3 regions of the Enterobacter cloacae complex sp. HYC033_NIDB genome follow, and region 1 is predicted to be linked to each of the others. Evidence: riboswitches for the same ligand, from Rfam matches in the RefSeq annotation. Region 1 holds a riboswitch; each other region holds the start of a gene.

Evidence for each region. Region 1 has a riboswitch for thiamine pyrophosphate ahead of thiM (hydroxyethylthiazole kinase). Riboswitches for the same ligand answer to the same signal wherever they lie in the genome.
Region 2: linked by a shared signal. The riboswitch ahead of thiC (phosphomethylpyrimidine synthase ThiC) and the one ahead of thiM (hydroxyethylthiazole kinase) in region 1 are both predicted to bind thiamine pyrophosphate.
Region 3: linked by a shared signal. The riboswitch ahead of thiB (thiamine ABC transporter substrate binding subunit) and the one ahead of thiM (hydroxyethylthiazole kinase) in region 1 are both predicted to bind thiamine pyrophosphate.

The regions. Positions count from the first base shown of each region.
Region 1 is NZ_CP115123.1:3,918,376-3,923,177, reverse strand. It holds gene O1721_RS18835 (hypothetical protein) at 68-511, opposite strand; gene O1721_RS18830 (YadA C-terminal domain-containing protein) at 697-981, opposite strand; gene O1721_RS18825 (hypothetical protein) at 1,175-1,627, opposite strand; TPP riboswitch at 2,241-2,337, shown strand; gene thiM (hydroxyethylthiazole kinase) at 2,373-3,143, shown strand; gene thiD (bifunctional hydroxymethylpyrimidine kinase/phosphomethylpyrimidine kinase) at 3,140-3,940, shown strand; gene O1721_RS18810 (GntR family transcriptional regulator) at 3,983-4,729, shown strand; gene O1721_RS18805 (PfkB family carbohydrate kinase) at 4,703-4,802, opposite strand, start outside.
Region 2 is NZ_CP115123.1:1,048,010-1,052,811, reverse strand. It holds gene hemE (uroporphyrinogen decarboxylase) at 1-567, opposite strand, end outside; gene nudC (NAD(+) diphosphatase) at 606-1,379, opposite strand; gene O1721_RS05020 (Rsd/AlgQ family anti-sigma factor) at 1,475-1,972, shown strand; TPP riboswitch at 2,027-2,136, shown strand; gene thiC (phosphomethylpyrimidine synthase ThiC) at 2,216-4,111, shown strand; gene thiE (thiamine phosphate synthase) at 4,111-4,752, shown strand; gene thiF (thiazole biosynthesis adenylyltransferase ThiF) at 4,739-4,802, shown strand, end outside.
Region 3 is NZ_CP115123.1:1,549,789-1,554,590, reverse strand. It holds gene O1721_RS07350 (sugar efflux transporter) at 1-12, opposite strand, end outside; gene sgrT (glucose uptake inhibitor SgrT) at 134-286, opposite strand; gene sgrR (HTH-type transcriptional regulator SgrR) at 375-2,030, shown strand; TPP riboswitch at 2,067-2,167, shown strand; gene thiB (thiamine ABC transporter substrate binding subunit) at 2,199-3,182, shown strand; gene thiP (thiamine/thiamine pyrophosphate ABC transporter permease ThiP) at 3,158-4,768, shown strand; gene thiQ (thiamine ABC transporter ATP-binding protein ThiQ) at 4,752-4,802, shown strand, end outside.

The sequences.
Region 1 (4,802 bases):
GACAAAAGAGTGTGACAAATCGTGCGATTGTCAGGTGAAAAGGAGGCAGTGAGCCTCCTTACGCTGTTTATTTCTGGCTAACGCGTAAAATACCGTGTTCGCGTCCCTTCGTTTTATTCCACGACGCGTCCGTAATACCGTTTTCATCCAGGCTTAGCGATATCACAAAACCATTACCACGGATCTCATAGAAATTCGCATTCAGGCGTTTAACGCTGGCTTTCTTGCCGTTAACGGTAGCGCTAAAAAAGCCGTTAGAAAGCGTGGCGTTAACCGTGTCCGACGAGAACGAGGCTTCACGCAGGGGATCGTGAATGGATGTCGCTGGTTCGTGTTGTGCCGCATTTTCCGCTTTGGTTTTGCTGATATCGCAAGAGCCATCGCCAGCGCTAATTTGCGTGCATCCCGAACGCTCTAATTGAGCGCGATAATGGGCGTTTATGGCGTGCGCAGGCGAGACACAACCTGCAAGCACCGCAGTACCTATAACGAACATCATTACTTTTTTCATTTTACCGCCTTAAAAACGACACAAATACCAGGAGACATACATCACGCCGATCCAGATCCCGACCGAAATCAGCATCAGATACAGGGCTACCGAAATAAAAATATATTTAGACATCTTTTTGTATCAACGAAATGCTCATCCGCTAAAATGAGGCTTTATATTTGTCCCGATGATTGTTTTACGCTTTAAAAGCCCATTCCAATCCCAACCGAAGCGCCCATATTATTCGCGGTATCATCTGAGAAGCTCACTTTCGCGATGACATGGGAATTAAAGTTAACGGATGCACCGACAGCAAGCGCGCTCTCGCTGTTGTAAGTCGCGCCGCCAGCAGAGAACATGACGCGTTGATTGGTTTGCACTTGTGGCAAACCCGCCATCGCCCCTGAAATACCGGCATTGGCCTGCTTCTTATTATTGTCCACTTCATCACGCAGAGATTTAAATTGCTGGCTGGTGTTGGTATTCATTGCCAGTAATGTCTGCCTGGTGGCTTGCAGATCCTGCGTGGCGGCGGTAACAGCCAGGCGATTTTTAGCGACCTTCGCCTGGGTAGCCGTATCCAGCTATCGTTGTGTTACGGTGGTTGTCACACCATCTTTACCGTTATGACCGTCTACACCGTCGCGCCCATTTCTTTCCGCAATGCCTTGTGCGCCAGTATCACCCTTTATCACCTTTCGCTCCATCTGTACCGTTGATGGGTTTAGATGCATTTTCGAGAGCAGTAAGGCGGCTATCCTGAATATTATCGACGTGTTGAAGGTTGATAATGGCTGTGCCGTTAGTCGCTACACCCTGTAGGGCCGTCTCACTTTTCAGACTGGCGGTATCGACAAGCAACGCTTTCTGATGTGCGTCGTTAGCCATTTTATCCACGACTAACACGCCTGGTTTTGTGGATTGAAGGTCGTCATAAACCTGCGTTAAGCGGTTATCCATTGCGATATCACGGTTAATGCTATCAGCTTTGTTTTGTGCAATCTGATCCTGATGGTCATTTACAATATTAGTAATTTGCCGATCGTCCCAAACCGTATTCGCGGCTTCAGCCAGGCTCGTTGTACCCACTAAGACAACGCCCATTACAAAAATAGCAATAAAGGTTTTATTCATAGATTTCATTTGAAAAGCTCACATCATTAACTATTGAAAATACTGAAGCTGAACAGATTTATTTTCGGGATTTAAAACGGTTGAACGTTGTCTAAATCTTATTTAGTGACGCGAGCAAACTATCAATTAAACGCAAACCAATGATGTTGAACTAAGTCATAAATATTATGAATGGTTCCGACGGCGTAAAAGTCATTTTGCGGTTGTTATTAATGTAAACATTAAGGTGAAAATGAGGTGGTAAATGAGAGAGTTAAATTAAGTGTTTGACAGAGATAAAATTCTGCAAAATAAATGTTTACATTAATATGTGGGTTTATTTCATACGAAAGAAGGTGGGCTGTCTTATAAAAGCACTCCCGGTGCGTCATTATGGATAAAAATAATATTTCTCAGCACAGTGAGTAAATAATATTTTTCATGTGTTCTTAACAAATCTGGCGGGATAATTAACTGAACAATAATGTATACATATAGAGGGTAGTTAATATCTTGTCGTTTATTGTTCGTTACAGGGGATTAACGGACAGCCCAAAACCCCTTGCACCCGGGTTACCCCCCGGTTACACTACATGACTACGAATTGCTATTTCGTAAATAGCTGTTTTATAAGTAATTTGACTCGGGGTGCCCTTCTTTGTGAAGGCTGAGAAATACCCGTATTACCTGATCTGGATAATGCCAGCGTAGGGAAGTCAGATGCCTGCCCGGTCATCGCTTCTTCACGCACGGCAGGAGCGAAACCATGCAGCCTGACCTGCTCGATTCACACGTTTTACATCAATTCCGAACCCGTTCCCCGCTCACGCACTGTATGACCAACGATGTCGTGCAGACCTTCACCGCCAACGTTTTGCTCGCGCTGGGTGCTTCCCCGGCAATGGTGATCGAAGCCGAGGAAGCGGAACAGTTTGCCGCGCTTGCCGATGCTCTGCTCATCAACGTGGGAACACTCACCGCGCCGCGCGCCCAGTCGATGCGTCGGGCCATTGAGAGCGCGGTAGCCGCGGGTACGCCCTGGGTTCTGGATCCGGTTGCGGTTGGCGCGCTGGCGTATCGCACCCGATTTTGCCAGCAAATATTGTCCCTCAAACCTGCGGCCATTCGTGGAAACGCCTCCGAAATCCTCGCCCTTGCCGGAATGAGTGCGGGCGGGCGCGGGGTTGATTCCACCGATACGGCGGCGAGCGCGTTGACCGCTGCGCAGACGCTCGCCCGCCAGACCCACGCCGTTGTGGTCGTCACAGGAGAAGTGGATCACATCACTGATGGTCAGCGAACCCGTACGGTCGCGGGCGGCGACCCGCTGATGACCCGCGTGGTGGGAACAGGCTGTGCGCTCTCGGCGGTCGTCGCCGCCTGCTGTTCGCTGCCTGGCGACAGGCTTGATAATGCGACGGCAGCCTGCGGCTTTATGAAGCGCGCAGGGGCAGCTGCACTGACTCACAGCCGGGGCCCCGGCAGCTTTGCCCCGGCGTTTCTGGATGCGCTTTACGCGCTGGAGGAGCTGGTATGACACGCATTAATGCCCTGACTATTGCGGGAACCGATCCCAGCGGCGGAGCGGGGATCCAGGCAGACCTGAAAACCTTCTCTGCGCTCGGCGCTTACGGATGCTCGGTTATCACCGCGCTGGTGGCGCAAAACACGCGCGGTGTACAGTCGGTATATCGTATTGAGCCGGATTTTGTCGCCGCACAGCTGGATTCGGTATTCAGCGATGTACGCATCGACACCACCAAAATCGGCATGCTTGCAGAGGCGGACATTGTTGAAGCGGTCGCTGAACGTCTCAAACGTTATCAGATAAAAAACGTGGTGCTCGATACCGTGATGCTGGCCAAAAGCGGCGATCCGTTGCTCTCCGCCTCTGCCGTCGACACCCTGCGTAAAAAGCTGCTGCCGCAGGTGGCGCTGATCACGCCAAACCTCCCTGAAGCCGCCGCGCTGCTGGATGCGTCACACGCGCAAAACGAACGTGAGATGAAAGAGCAGGGCAATGCGCTGCTGGCGATGGGATGCAGCGCGGTGCTGATGAAAGGCGGTCATCTTGATGATGCAGAAAGCCCGGACTGGCTCTTCACCCGCGATGGCGCTCAACGTTTCACCGCCCCGCGGGTACAGACCAAAAACACCCACGGCACGGGATGTACGCTCTCGGCGGCGCTGGCGGCGCTGCGTCCCCGAAACGCGAACTGGGCGGATACGGTGCAGGAGGCGAAGATCTGGCTCTCGTGCGCGCTGGCAAAAGCCGATTCTCTGGAAGTGGGTCACGGTATTGGGCCGGTTCACCATTTTCATGCATGGTGGTAAGCCGTATACTGGCATAAAACCTTATGCCAGAGAAAAACAGAGATGGAACAAGCGCATACCCGGTTAATTGCTCAACTCAAGGAACGAATTGCCGCACCGGACAACACGCCGTTGTACCTGAAATTTGCCGAAACGGTTAAAAACGCGGTACGCAGCGGCGTGCTCGCGCACGGTAATATTTTGCCGGGCGAGCGCGATCTGAGCCAGCTGGCCGGTGTGTCGCGCATTACGGTGCGTAAAGCGATGCAGGCGCTGGAAGAGGCCGGCGTCGTCACCCGCGCGCGTGGATACGGTACGCAAATCAACAATATCTTTGAATATTCGCTAAAAGAGGCGCGCGGGTTTTCTCAGCAGGTGGTGCTGCGGGGCAAAACGCCCAACACGCTGTGGGTTAATAAACGCGTCGTGAAATGTCCGGAGGAGATCGCCCGCCACCTTTCCCTTGCGCCGGACAGCGATGTATTTCTGCTTAAGCGCATCCGCTACGTGGATGACGATGCGGTATCAATAGAGGAGTCCTGGGTACCGGTAGGATTAATCCCCAATCCGGACGACATCGGCGTCTCGCTTTACGATTACTTCCGCAGCCAGAATATCTTTCCGCAGCGCACCCGTTCCCGCGTCAGCGCCCGGATGCCGGACAGCGAGTTTCAGGCGCATATCAAGATGGACGATAAGATACCGGTGCTGGTGATCAAGCAAGTCGCGCTCGATCAACAGCACCGGCCAATTGAGTACAGCATCAGCTACTGCCGCAGCGACCTATACGTCTTTGTGTGCGAGGAGTAGGGCCTCGCGCGTGGGGGCGCAGTCGCCACCGCGATGGCTGACTACCCAGGCGGCTACGGCATTGCCAAGCTGC
Region 2 (4,802 bases), 2.0 Mb from region 1:
GACGCTCTTCGCCAGCTTGTCGAGCAGGGCATGCAGGGCCAGCGGCTCGGCGTACATCATCTTTTTGATGACGGTAAAGGCTTTGCTGCTGCCGCCTTCCACCATGTAGGTGGCCAGCGTCCACGGACTACCGGAGAAGCCAATCAGCGGCACGTCGCCTTTCAGTTCGCGGCGAATGGTGCGCACGGCGTTCATCACATAGCCCAGCTCGCCTTCAGGATCGGGGATCGGCAGCTTATCAACGTCGGCTTTGCTTTTGATCGGAGAGGTAAAACGCGGGCCTTCTCCGGTTTCGAAATAGAGCCCAAGGCCCATCGCATCCGGAATGGTGAGAATGTCCGAAAAAAGAATGGCGGCATCGAGCGGGAAGCGGCGCAGCGGCTGGAGCGTCACTTCACAGGCCAGCTCGGCGTTTTTGCACAGCGACATAAAATCGCCTGCCTGCGCGCGCGTGGCTTTGTACTCTGGCAGATAGCGTCCCGCCTGGCGCATCATCCACACCGGGGTGACATCAACGGGCTGGCGCAGCAGCGCACGCAGATAACGATCGTTCTTCAGTTCGGTCATTTTGCAGTTCCTTATTGCGTCAGTCCGTCAGTGTAACACTACTCATACTCGGCCCGACACATTGCCACGGTATCTTCTATCAGGCGACGCGCCACCGTTCCCGGTGGGGGCAGCAGCGGTAAATCGTCGTAGCGATACCAGTTCGCCTCCAGCAGCTCTTTCTGATCGATAACAATCTCGCCGCTGTCGTATTCCGCCATAAACGCGGTCATCAGGGACATCGGGAACGGCCACGGCTGCGACGTCACATAGCGCAGGTTTTTCACCTTAATGCCGCTCTCCTCCATCACCTCGCGCGCCACCGCCTGTTCCAGCGTTTCGCCGACTTCCACGAACCCGGCGAGGACGGTGTGAATGCCGTTGCGATGGCGGGTATGCTGCGCCAGCAGGATGGAATCATCACGGCGGATGGCGACAATGATGCACGGTGCGATTTGCGGGTAGTAGCGTTCACGGCAGTGGCCGCAGAGCATTGCCCACTCGGTTTTGCTCGGGTGCATGGTGTGGCCGCAGTAGCCGCAGTATTTGTGCGAGCGGTAAAACTCCGCCAGCTGCACGCCGCGCCCCGCCAGCTGGAACAGGCCGACATCCCGATCCAACACCTGACGAACGGATCCCATATCCTGACGACGAGCCTGTTGGATCAACCATACCGGATCGCCCTGCCACTCGCCGATCCGCAGCGCCGGTTGGCCGACGAGATCGAAGATGTCTGCCGCACCGTAGGGTATCTCCCCACCGGGCAGCCATAATTTTTGTTCGTGACTGACGATCCACCAACCCAGATCTGATTTTTCAATAATACGATCCATATCTATTGCACTACCTTCGCTTCACTGACATGTTGTTAGCATTATGGTTACATTTTGGATAAGCAGATCCCATTCTAAACCTTATGGAGTCGACCATGTTAAACCAGCTGGAAAGCCTGACTGAGCGCGTTGGAGGAAGTAACACCCTGGTGGATCGCTGGCTACATGTGCGCAAGCATCTACTCGTGGCGTATTACAATCTGGTTGGTCTTAAGCCTGGCAAAGAATCCTTTATGCGGCTGAATGAAAAAGCGCTGGACGACTTCTGTCAGAGCCTGGTCGACTACCTCTCCGACGGCCATTTCAACCTTTATGAACGCATTATCCGCGAAATGGAAGGGACAACGCCGTATTTAGCGGCCAGCAAACTCTGTCCGCTGCTGGAAGCCAACACCCAGCAGATCATGGACTACTACGATTCCACGCTAGAAAACGCTATCGATCACGATAACTATCTTGAGTTTCAGCAGGCGCTTTCCGATCTTGGCGAAGCGCTGGAAGAGCGATTCACGCTGGAAGACAAGCTCATCGCCCTCGTGCTGGACAACAACCTGAATATCAGCACCAGCGATAACGTTGCGCGCCCTGCTTGAGTTCTTAATCGTTAACGAGTAATTTACAACCATTCGCCCCTCTCACGAGGGGGATTTTTCTTGTCGGAGTGCCCAGTGTGAAAGCACGGGCTGAGACCGTTAATTCGGGATCCGCGGAACCTGATCAGGTTAATACCTGCGAAGGGAACAAGAGTCACACTGCTGTTGTATCGCCCCTGAGGCGATCTTCTCTTGCTTCATCCGTCGTCTGACAAGCCATGTCCTTCACATCTGGAATGAGCTATGTCTACAACAAAACTGACCCGCCGCGAACAGCGCGAACACGCACAACGCTTCATCGACACCCTGGAAGGCACCGCTTTCCCGAACTCAACGCGCATCTACATCACCGGTTCACAGGCTGATATCCGCGTGCCGATGCGCGAAATCCAGCTCAGCCCGACGCTTATCGGCGGCAGCAAAGAAAACCCGCAGTTTGAAGACAACGAAGCCGTGCCGGTGTATGACACCTCCGGCCCGTACGGCGACCCTTCTGTTGCTATCAACGTACAGCAGGGTCTGGCAAAACTGCGCCAGCCGTGGATTGACGCCCGTAACGACTGCGAAGAACTGCGCGTGCGCAGCTCGGCGTATACCAACGCGCGCCTGGCCGACGACGGTCTGGACGAGCTGCGCTTTACCGGCCTGCTGACGCCGAAACGCGCTAAAGCGGGCAAATGCGTCACCCAGCTGCACTACGCGCGCCAGGGTATCGTCACGCCGGAGATGGAGTTCATCGCCATCCGCGAAAACATGGGCCGCGAGCGCATCCGCAGCGAAGTGCTGCGCCACCAGCATCCTGGTGAAGGGTTTGGCGCTCGCCTGCCGGAAAACATCACGCCGGAATTTGTGCGTGACGAAGTGGCCGCCGGGCGCGCCATTATCCCCGCCAACATCAATCACCCGGAATCCGAGCCGATGATTATCGGCCGCAACTTCCTGGTGAAGGTCAACGCCAACATCGGCAACTCAGCGGTGACGTCATCCATCGAAGAAGAGGTGGAAAAGCTGGTCTGGTCGACGCGCTGGGGCGCGGACACGGTGATGGACCTTTCCACGGGCCGCTATATTCACGAAACCCGCGAGTGGATCCTGCGTAACAGCCCGGTGCCGATTGGCACCGTCCCGATTTATCAGGCGCTGGAGAAGGTCAACGGCATCGCCGAAAACCTCACCTGGGAAGCGTTCCGCGACACGCTGCTGGAGCAGGCCGAGCAGGGCGTGGACTACTTCACCATCCACGCGGGCGTGCTGCTGCGCTACGTGCCGATGACGGCGAAACGTCTGACCGGTATCGTCTCACGCGGCGGTTCGATTATGGCTAAATGGTGCCTTTCCCATCATCAGGAAAACTTCCTCTACGAGCACTTCCGCGAAATCTGCGAAATTTGCGCCGCGTACGACGTCTCCCTGTCGCTGGGCGACGGCCTGCGTCCTGGCTCCATCCGCGATGCTAACGACGAGGCGCAGTTTGCCGAGCTGCACACGCTGGGCGAGCTGACCAAAATCGCATGGGAGTACGACGTGCAGGTGATGATTGAAGGCCCGGGCCATGTGCCGATGCAGATGATCCGTCGCAACATGACCGAGGAGCTGGAGCACTGCCACGAAGCACCGTTCTACACCCTGGGGCCGTTGACCACCGATATTGCGCCGGGCTACGACCACTTCACGTCAGGCATTGGCGCGGCGATGATCGGCTGGTTCGGCTGCGCCATGCTCTGCTACGTGACGCCGAAAGAGCACCTCGGGCTGCCAAACAAAGAGGACGTGAAGCAGGGGCTGATCACCTACAAGATTGCCGCCCACGCGGCGGATCTGGCGAAAGGCCATCCGGGCGCGCAAATTCGCGACAACGCCATGTCCAAAGCGCGCTTTGAATTCCGCTGGGAAGACCAGTTTAACCTGGCCCTCGATCCGTTCACCGCCCGCGCCTATCACGACGAAACCCTGCCGCAGGAATCGGGCAAAGTTGCTCACTTCTGCTCCATGTGCGGACCTAAATTCTGCTCGATGAAGATCAGCCAGGAAGTACGCGATTACGCCGCCGCGCAGACCATTGAAGTCGGCATGGCGGACATGTCGGAAACCTTCCGCGCGAAAGGCGGCGAAATCTACCTCAAAAAGGAGGAGGCGTAATGTACCAGCCCGATTTCCCCTCCGTGCCCTTCCGCTTAGGGCTTTACCCGGTGGTGGACAGCGTGGAGTGGATCGCCCGCCTGCTGGAAGCTGGCGTTCGCACCCTCCAGCTACGCATTAAGGATAAACGCGATGAAGAGGTGGAGGCCGACGTGATCGCCGCTATCGCGCTGGGACGTCGCTACCACGCCCGCCTGTTTATCAACGACTACTGGCGGCTGGCGGTTAAACACCAGGCGTACGGCGTGCATCTGGGACAGGAAGATCTGGAAACGACCGATCTCAACGCGATCCGTGACGCCGGTCTGCGGCTGGGCGTTTCTACCCACGATGATATGGAGATCGACGTGGCGCTGGCGGCCCGCCCCTCTTACATCGCGCTCGGGCACGTTTTCCCAACGAAAACCAAACAGATGCCGTCCGCTCCACAGGGTTTGACGCAGCTGGCGGCCCACGTTAAGCGCCTTGCCGATTACCCCACCGTCGCCATCGGCGGGATCAGCCTTGAACGTGCGCCCGCGGTGCTGGAGACCGGCGTCGGCAGTATCGCCGTCGTCAGCGCTATCACCCAGGCGGCAGACTGGCAGGCCGCCACCGCGCAGCTTTTACAACTGGCAGGAGCTGGTGATGAAAGATCGTGATTTTATGCGTTACAGCCGCCAGATCCTGCTGGAGGATATCGCCATCGAGG
Region 3 (4,802 bases), 2.4 Mb from region 1:
CAACCAGAGCATGCGCAAGTCCTTATGAAAGCGAATCGAAATTGGGTGAAATAGTAAACGAAAAAAGCCAGCAAAAAACATTTTGCTGGCGGGTGATTAGCACCAATACTCAGTCACACATGATCGAGGCGAGTTAGCGGGAAGAGGTCGGTGTTGTAACGTCCCACTGCATCAATTCTTCTAACGTTTTCAGCCGTTGCTCTGCACACCGGCGGGCCAGCCAGGACGATCCCTTTGTCGCTGAAAAGTACTGCTGATAAAACTGACGTGCGGTAGACCTCTTCATAATTTACCTCCTCGCTTCATCGAGGAGAATTATTGGCCTAATATAGGGATAAATAAATTGCTGGTTTTTTGTCAGGAGTTCCCCTTTTATGCCTTCCGGTCGTCTGCAACAACAATTTATCCGCCTCTGGCAGTGCTGCGAGGGGCAATCGCAGGAGACCACGCTGAACGAGCTGGCCGAGCTCCTCAACTGCTCCCGGCGTCATATGCGCACGCTCCTTAATACCATGCAGCAGCAGGGCTGGCTAAACTGGGAGGCCGAAGCCGGACGCGGCAAGCGTTCGCGCCTGACTTTCCTTTATACCGGCCTGGCGTTACAGCAACAGCGAGCGGAGGATCTGCTGGAGCAGGACCGCATCGATCAGCTGGTCCAGCTGGTGGGCGACAAAGCCGCCGTGCGCCAGATGCTGGTCTCGCATCTGGGACGCAGCTTTCGTCAGGGACGCCACATTCTGCGGGTACTTTACTACCGCCCAATGAAAAATCTGTTGCCCGGTACGGCGTTACGTCGCTCTGAAACCCACATGGCCCGGCAGATTTTCAGCGGCCTGACGCGGATAAATGAGGAAAACGGGGAACTGGAAGCGGATATTGCCCATCACTGGCAACAGGTGTCTCCGCTGCACTGGCGCTTCTTTCTACGCCCCGGCATTCATTTCCACCATGGACGCGAGCTGGAGATGCGCGACGTTATCGTCTCTTTAGAGCGCGCCCGCACGCTGCCGCTCTATTCGCATATCGCACGGATCCACTCCCCAACGGCCTGGACGCTGGATATTGAGCTATCGCAGCCGGACAAATGGCTTCCGTGGCTTCTGGGCTACGTCCCCTCAATGATCCTGCCTGCCGAGTGGCGATCCCTGAACAATTTTTCCAGCCAGCCGATTGGTACGGGCCCCTACTCCGTTACGCGCAATAACAGTAATCAGCTGAAGATCCGCGCCTTTGATGATTACTTTGGCTATAGGGCGCTGATCGACGAAGTGAACGTCTGGGTGTTACCGGATCTCAACGAAGAGCTGAGCGCAGGTCTGACCCTGGAGGGGCCAACAGCCGGTGAAAAAGCGTTCGAAAGCCGCCTGGAGGAGGGCTGCTACTACCTGCTCTTTGATAGCCGCAGCCATCGCGGGGCAAACCACGACGTCCGCAGGTGGATAAGCCATATTCTGGCGCCCGCTAACCTGATTTATCACGCAGAGGAGCAATACCAGACCTGGTGGTTCCCGGCCTATGGCCTGCTCCCACGCTGGCACCATGCGCAGCCCGTCCGCAGCGAAAAGCCTGCCGGACTGGAGACCATCACCCTCAGCTACTATCGCGATCACATTGAGCACCGTTTTCTGGCGAGGATCATGAGCACGCTGCTGGCAGCCGAAGGCGTGACGCTGGCGATACAGGAAGTCGATTATGATGAATGGCATCGCGGAGACGTCATCAGCGATATCTGGCTCAACAGCGCAAACTTTACGCTGCCGCTTGATTTCTCGCTCTTTTCTCACCTGTACGAAGTGCCCCTGATTCAGCACTGTATCAACCGGGACTGGCAGCAGGACGCCGCGCGGTGGCGGGCGGGAGAAATGGATCTGGCCGCCTGGTGTCAGGAATTACTGACCGGGCAGACGATCGTACCGCTGATTCACCACTGGCTGCTGATCCAGGGGCAGCGCAGCATGCGCGGCCTGCGGATGAATACCCTCGGCTGGTTTGATTTTAAATCCGCCTGGTTTGCGCCGCCGGAGCCATAACGCTTTCGTAATATTCACCAAATCATTACAATAGCGCCGTTCTCAACGGGGTGCTGCATCACTGATGTGCGCTGAGATAATACCCGTCGAACCTGATCCGGATAACGCCGGCGAAGGGATTTGAGGCTGTCTCTCAAAATCCTTTGCCACTCAACCCTGAGGTGCAAAGTGTTAAAAAACGTTCTTCCTCTGCTGGCGCTGTTTGCGCTGCCTGTTTTTGCTAAGCCCGTTCTGACGGTCTACACCTACGACTCCTTCTCCGCCGACTGGGGCCCCGGCCCGGTGGTTAAAAAAGCCTTTGAAGCCGACTGCAACTGCGAGCTGAAATTCGTGGCGCTGGAAGATGGCGTCTCGCTGCTCAACCGTCTGCGCATGGAAGGCAAAAACAGCAAAGCCGACGTGGTGCTCGGGCTGGATAACAACCTGCTGGAAGCCGCCACCCAAACCAGACTGTTCGCCAAAAGCGGTGTGGCGTCAGATGCCGTCAACGTACCGGGCGGCTGGAAAAACGACACCTTCGTTCCCTTTGATTACGGCTACTTTGCGTTTGTCTACGATAAAAACAAGCTGAAGAATCCGCCCAAAAGCCTGAAAGAGCTGGTCGAAAGTGACCAGAAATGGCGCGTAATTTATGAAGATCCGCGTACCAGCACGCCGGGTCTGGGGCTGCTATTGTGGATGCAGAAAGTCTACGGGGATAAAACGCCGGAAGCGTGGCAGAAGCTGGCCGCGAAAACCGTTACCGTCACCAAAGGCTGGAGCGAAGCCTACGGCCTGTTCCTGAAAGGCGAAAGCGATCTGGTGCTGAGCTACACTACCTCTCCGGCCTACCACATTATCGCCGAGAAGAAGGATAACTACGCCGCCGCGAACTTTGCTGAAGGGCATTATTTGCAGGTGGAAGTGGCCGCCCGCACCGCCGCGAGCAAACAGCCGGAGCTTGCCGAAAAATTCCTGAAATTTATGGTCTCCCCGGCATTCCAGAATGCTATTCCGACAGGAAACTGGATGTACCCGGTCACTGACGTTGCGCTGCCGGCAGGCTTTGAGCAGCTAAACAAGCCGCAAACCTCACTGGAATTTACGCCGCAGCAGGTTGCCGCCCAGCGCGCCGCATGGATTAGTGAATGGCAACGCGCCGTCAGCCGCTGATCCCCGGCTGGTTAGTTCCCGGGCTGCTCGCCGCCATACTGATGGTGGTCGTCAGTCTGGGTGCATTCCTTGCGCTGTGGTTTAACGCGCCAGAGAGCGATCTGCTCGCCCTCTGGCACGACAGCTATCTCTGGCACGTCATCCGTTTCTCCTTCTGGCAGGCGTTTCTCTCCGCGCTGCTGTCGACGATCCCGGCCATTTTCCTTGCACGCGCCCTCTATCGCAGACGTTTCCCCGGCAGGCTTGCCCTGCTGCGGCTGTGCGCGATGACGCTGATCCTGCCCGTGCTGGTGGCGGTGTTCGGTATTCTGAGCGTCTACGGTCGGCAGGGCTGGCTGGCATCCCTCTTCAACCTGCTTGGTCTGGAATGGACCTTCTCCCCTTACGGCCTGAAAGGCATTCTGCTGGCGCATATTTTTTTCAATATGCCGATGGCGACGCGCCTCTTTTTACAGGCGCTGGAAAACATTCCCGGGGAGCAGCGTCAGATTGCCGCCCAGCTTGGCATGCGCGGCTGGTCGTTCTTCCGCTTTGTCGAATGGCCGTGGCTGCGACGCCAGATTGCCCCGGTGGCCGCGCTAATCTTTATGCTCTGCTTCGCCAGCTTCGCGACCGTGCTTTCTCTCGGCGGCGGGCCGCAGGCCACCACCATTGAGCTGGCGATCTATCAGGCCTTAAGTTACGACTACGATCCGGGCCGCGCCGCGCTGCTGGCGATGGTGCAGATGGTCTGCTGCCTGGCGCTGGTGTTACTCAGCCAGCGGCTGAGTAAAGCGATCCCCACAGGCAGCAATCACTTGACAGGCTGGCGCGATCCGCAGGACAGCCTGCACAGCCGCGTCGCGGATTTTATGCTGATCGCGCTGGCCCTCCTGCTTCTGCTGCCCCCGCTGCTGGCCGTTATCGTTGATGGCCTGAATCGCAATGTGTTGTCGGTACTGCAACAGCCTGTCCTGTGGCAGGCGACGTGGACCTCATTGCGCATCGCGCTGGCAGCCGGGCTGCTGTGCGTGATCCTGACCATGATGCTGCTCTGGAGCAGCCGCGAGCTGTACGCGCGTCATGCCCGTAAAGCCGGACACGCGCTGGAACTGACGGGTATGCTGATCCTGGCGATGCCGGGTATTGTGCTGGCGACCGGATTCTTTTTACTGTTCAACAGCACCATCGGCCTGCCGGAAAGCGCCGACGGCATCGTCATTTTTACCAACGCGCTGATGGCTATCCCTTACGCGCTCAAGGTGCTGGAAAACCCGATGCGCGACGTGAACAGCCGCTACGGTCTGCTCTGTCAGTCGCTGGGGATGCAGGGCTGGCAGCGTCTGAAGGTGGTCGAACTCCGCGCCCTTAAACGACCGCTGGCGCAGGCGCTGGCGTTTGCCTGCGTGCTGTCGATTGGCGATTTTGGCGTTGTGGCCCTCTTTGGCAACGAGGATTTCCGCACGCTGCCGTTCTGGCTTTATCAGCAAATTGGCTCCTATCGTAGCCAGGACGGCGCCGTCACGGCACTTTTACTGCTGGTGCTGTGCTTTGCGTTATTTACCGTTATCGAAAAACTTCCGGGGCGTGATGTTAAAACTGACTGATGTAACCTGGCTTTATGAGCACCTGCCAATGCGT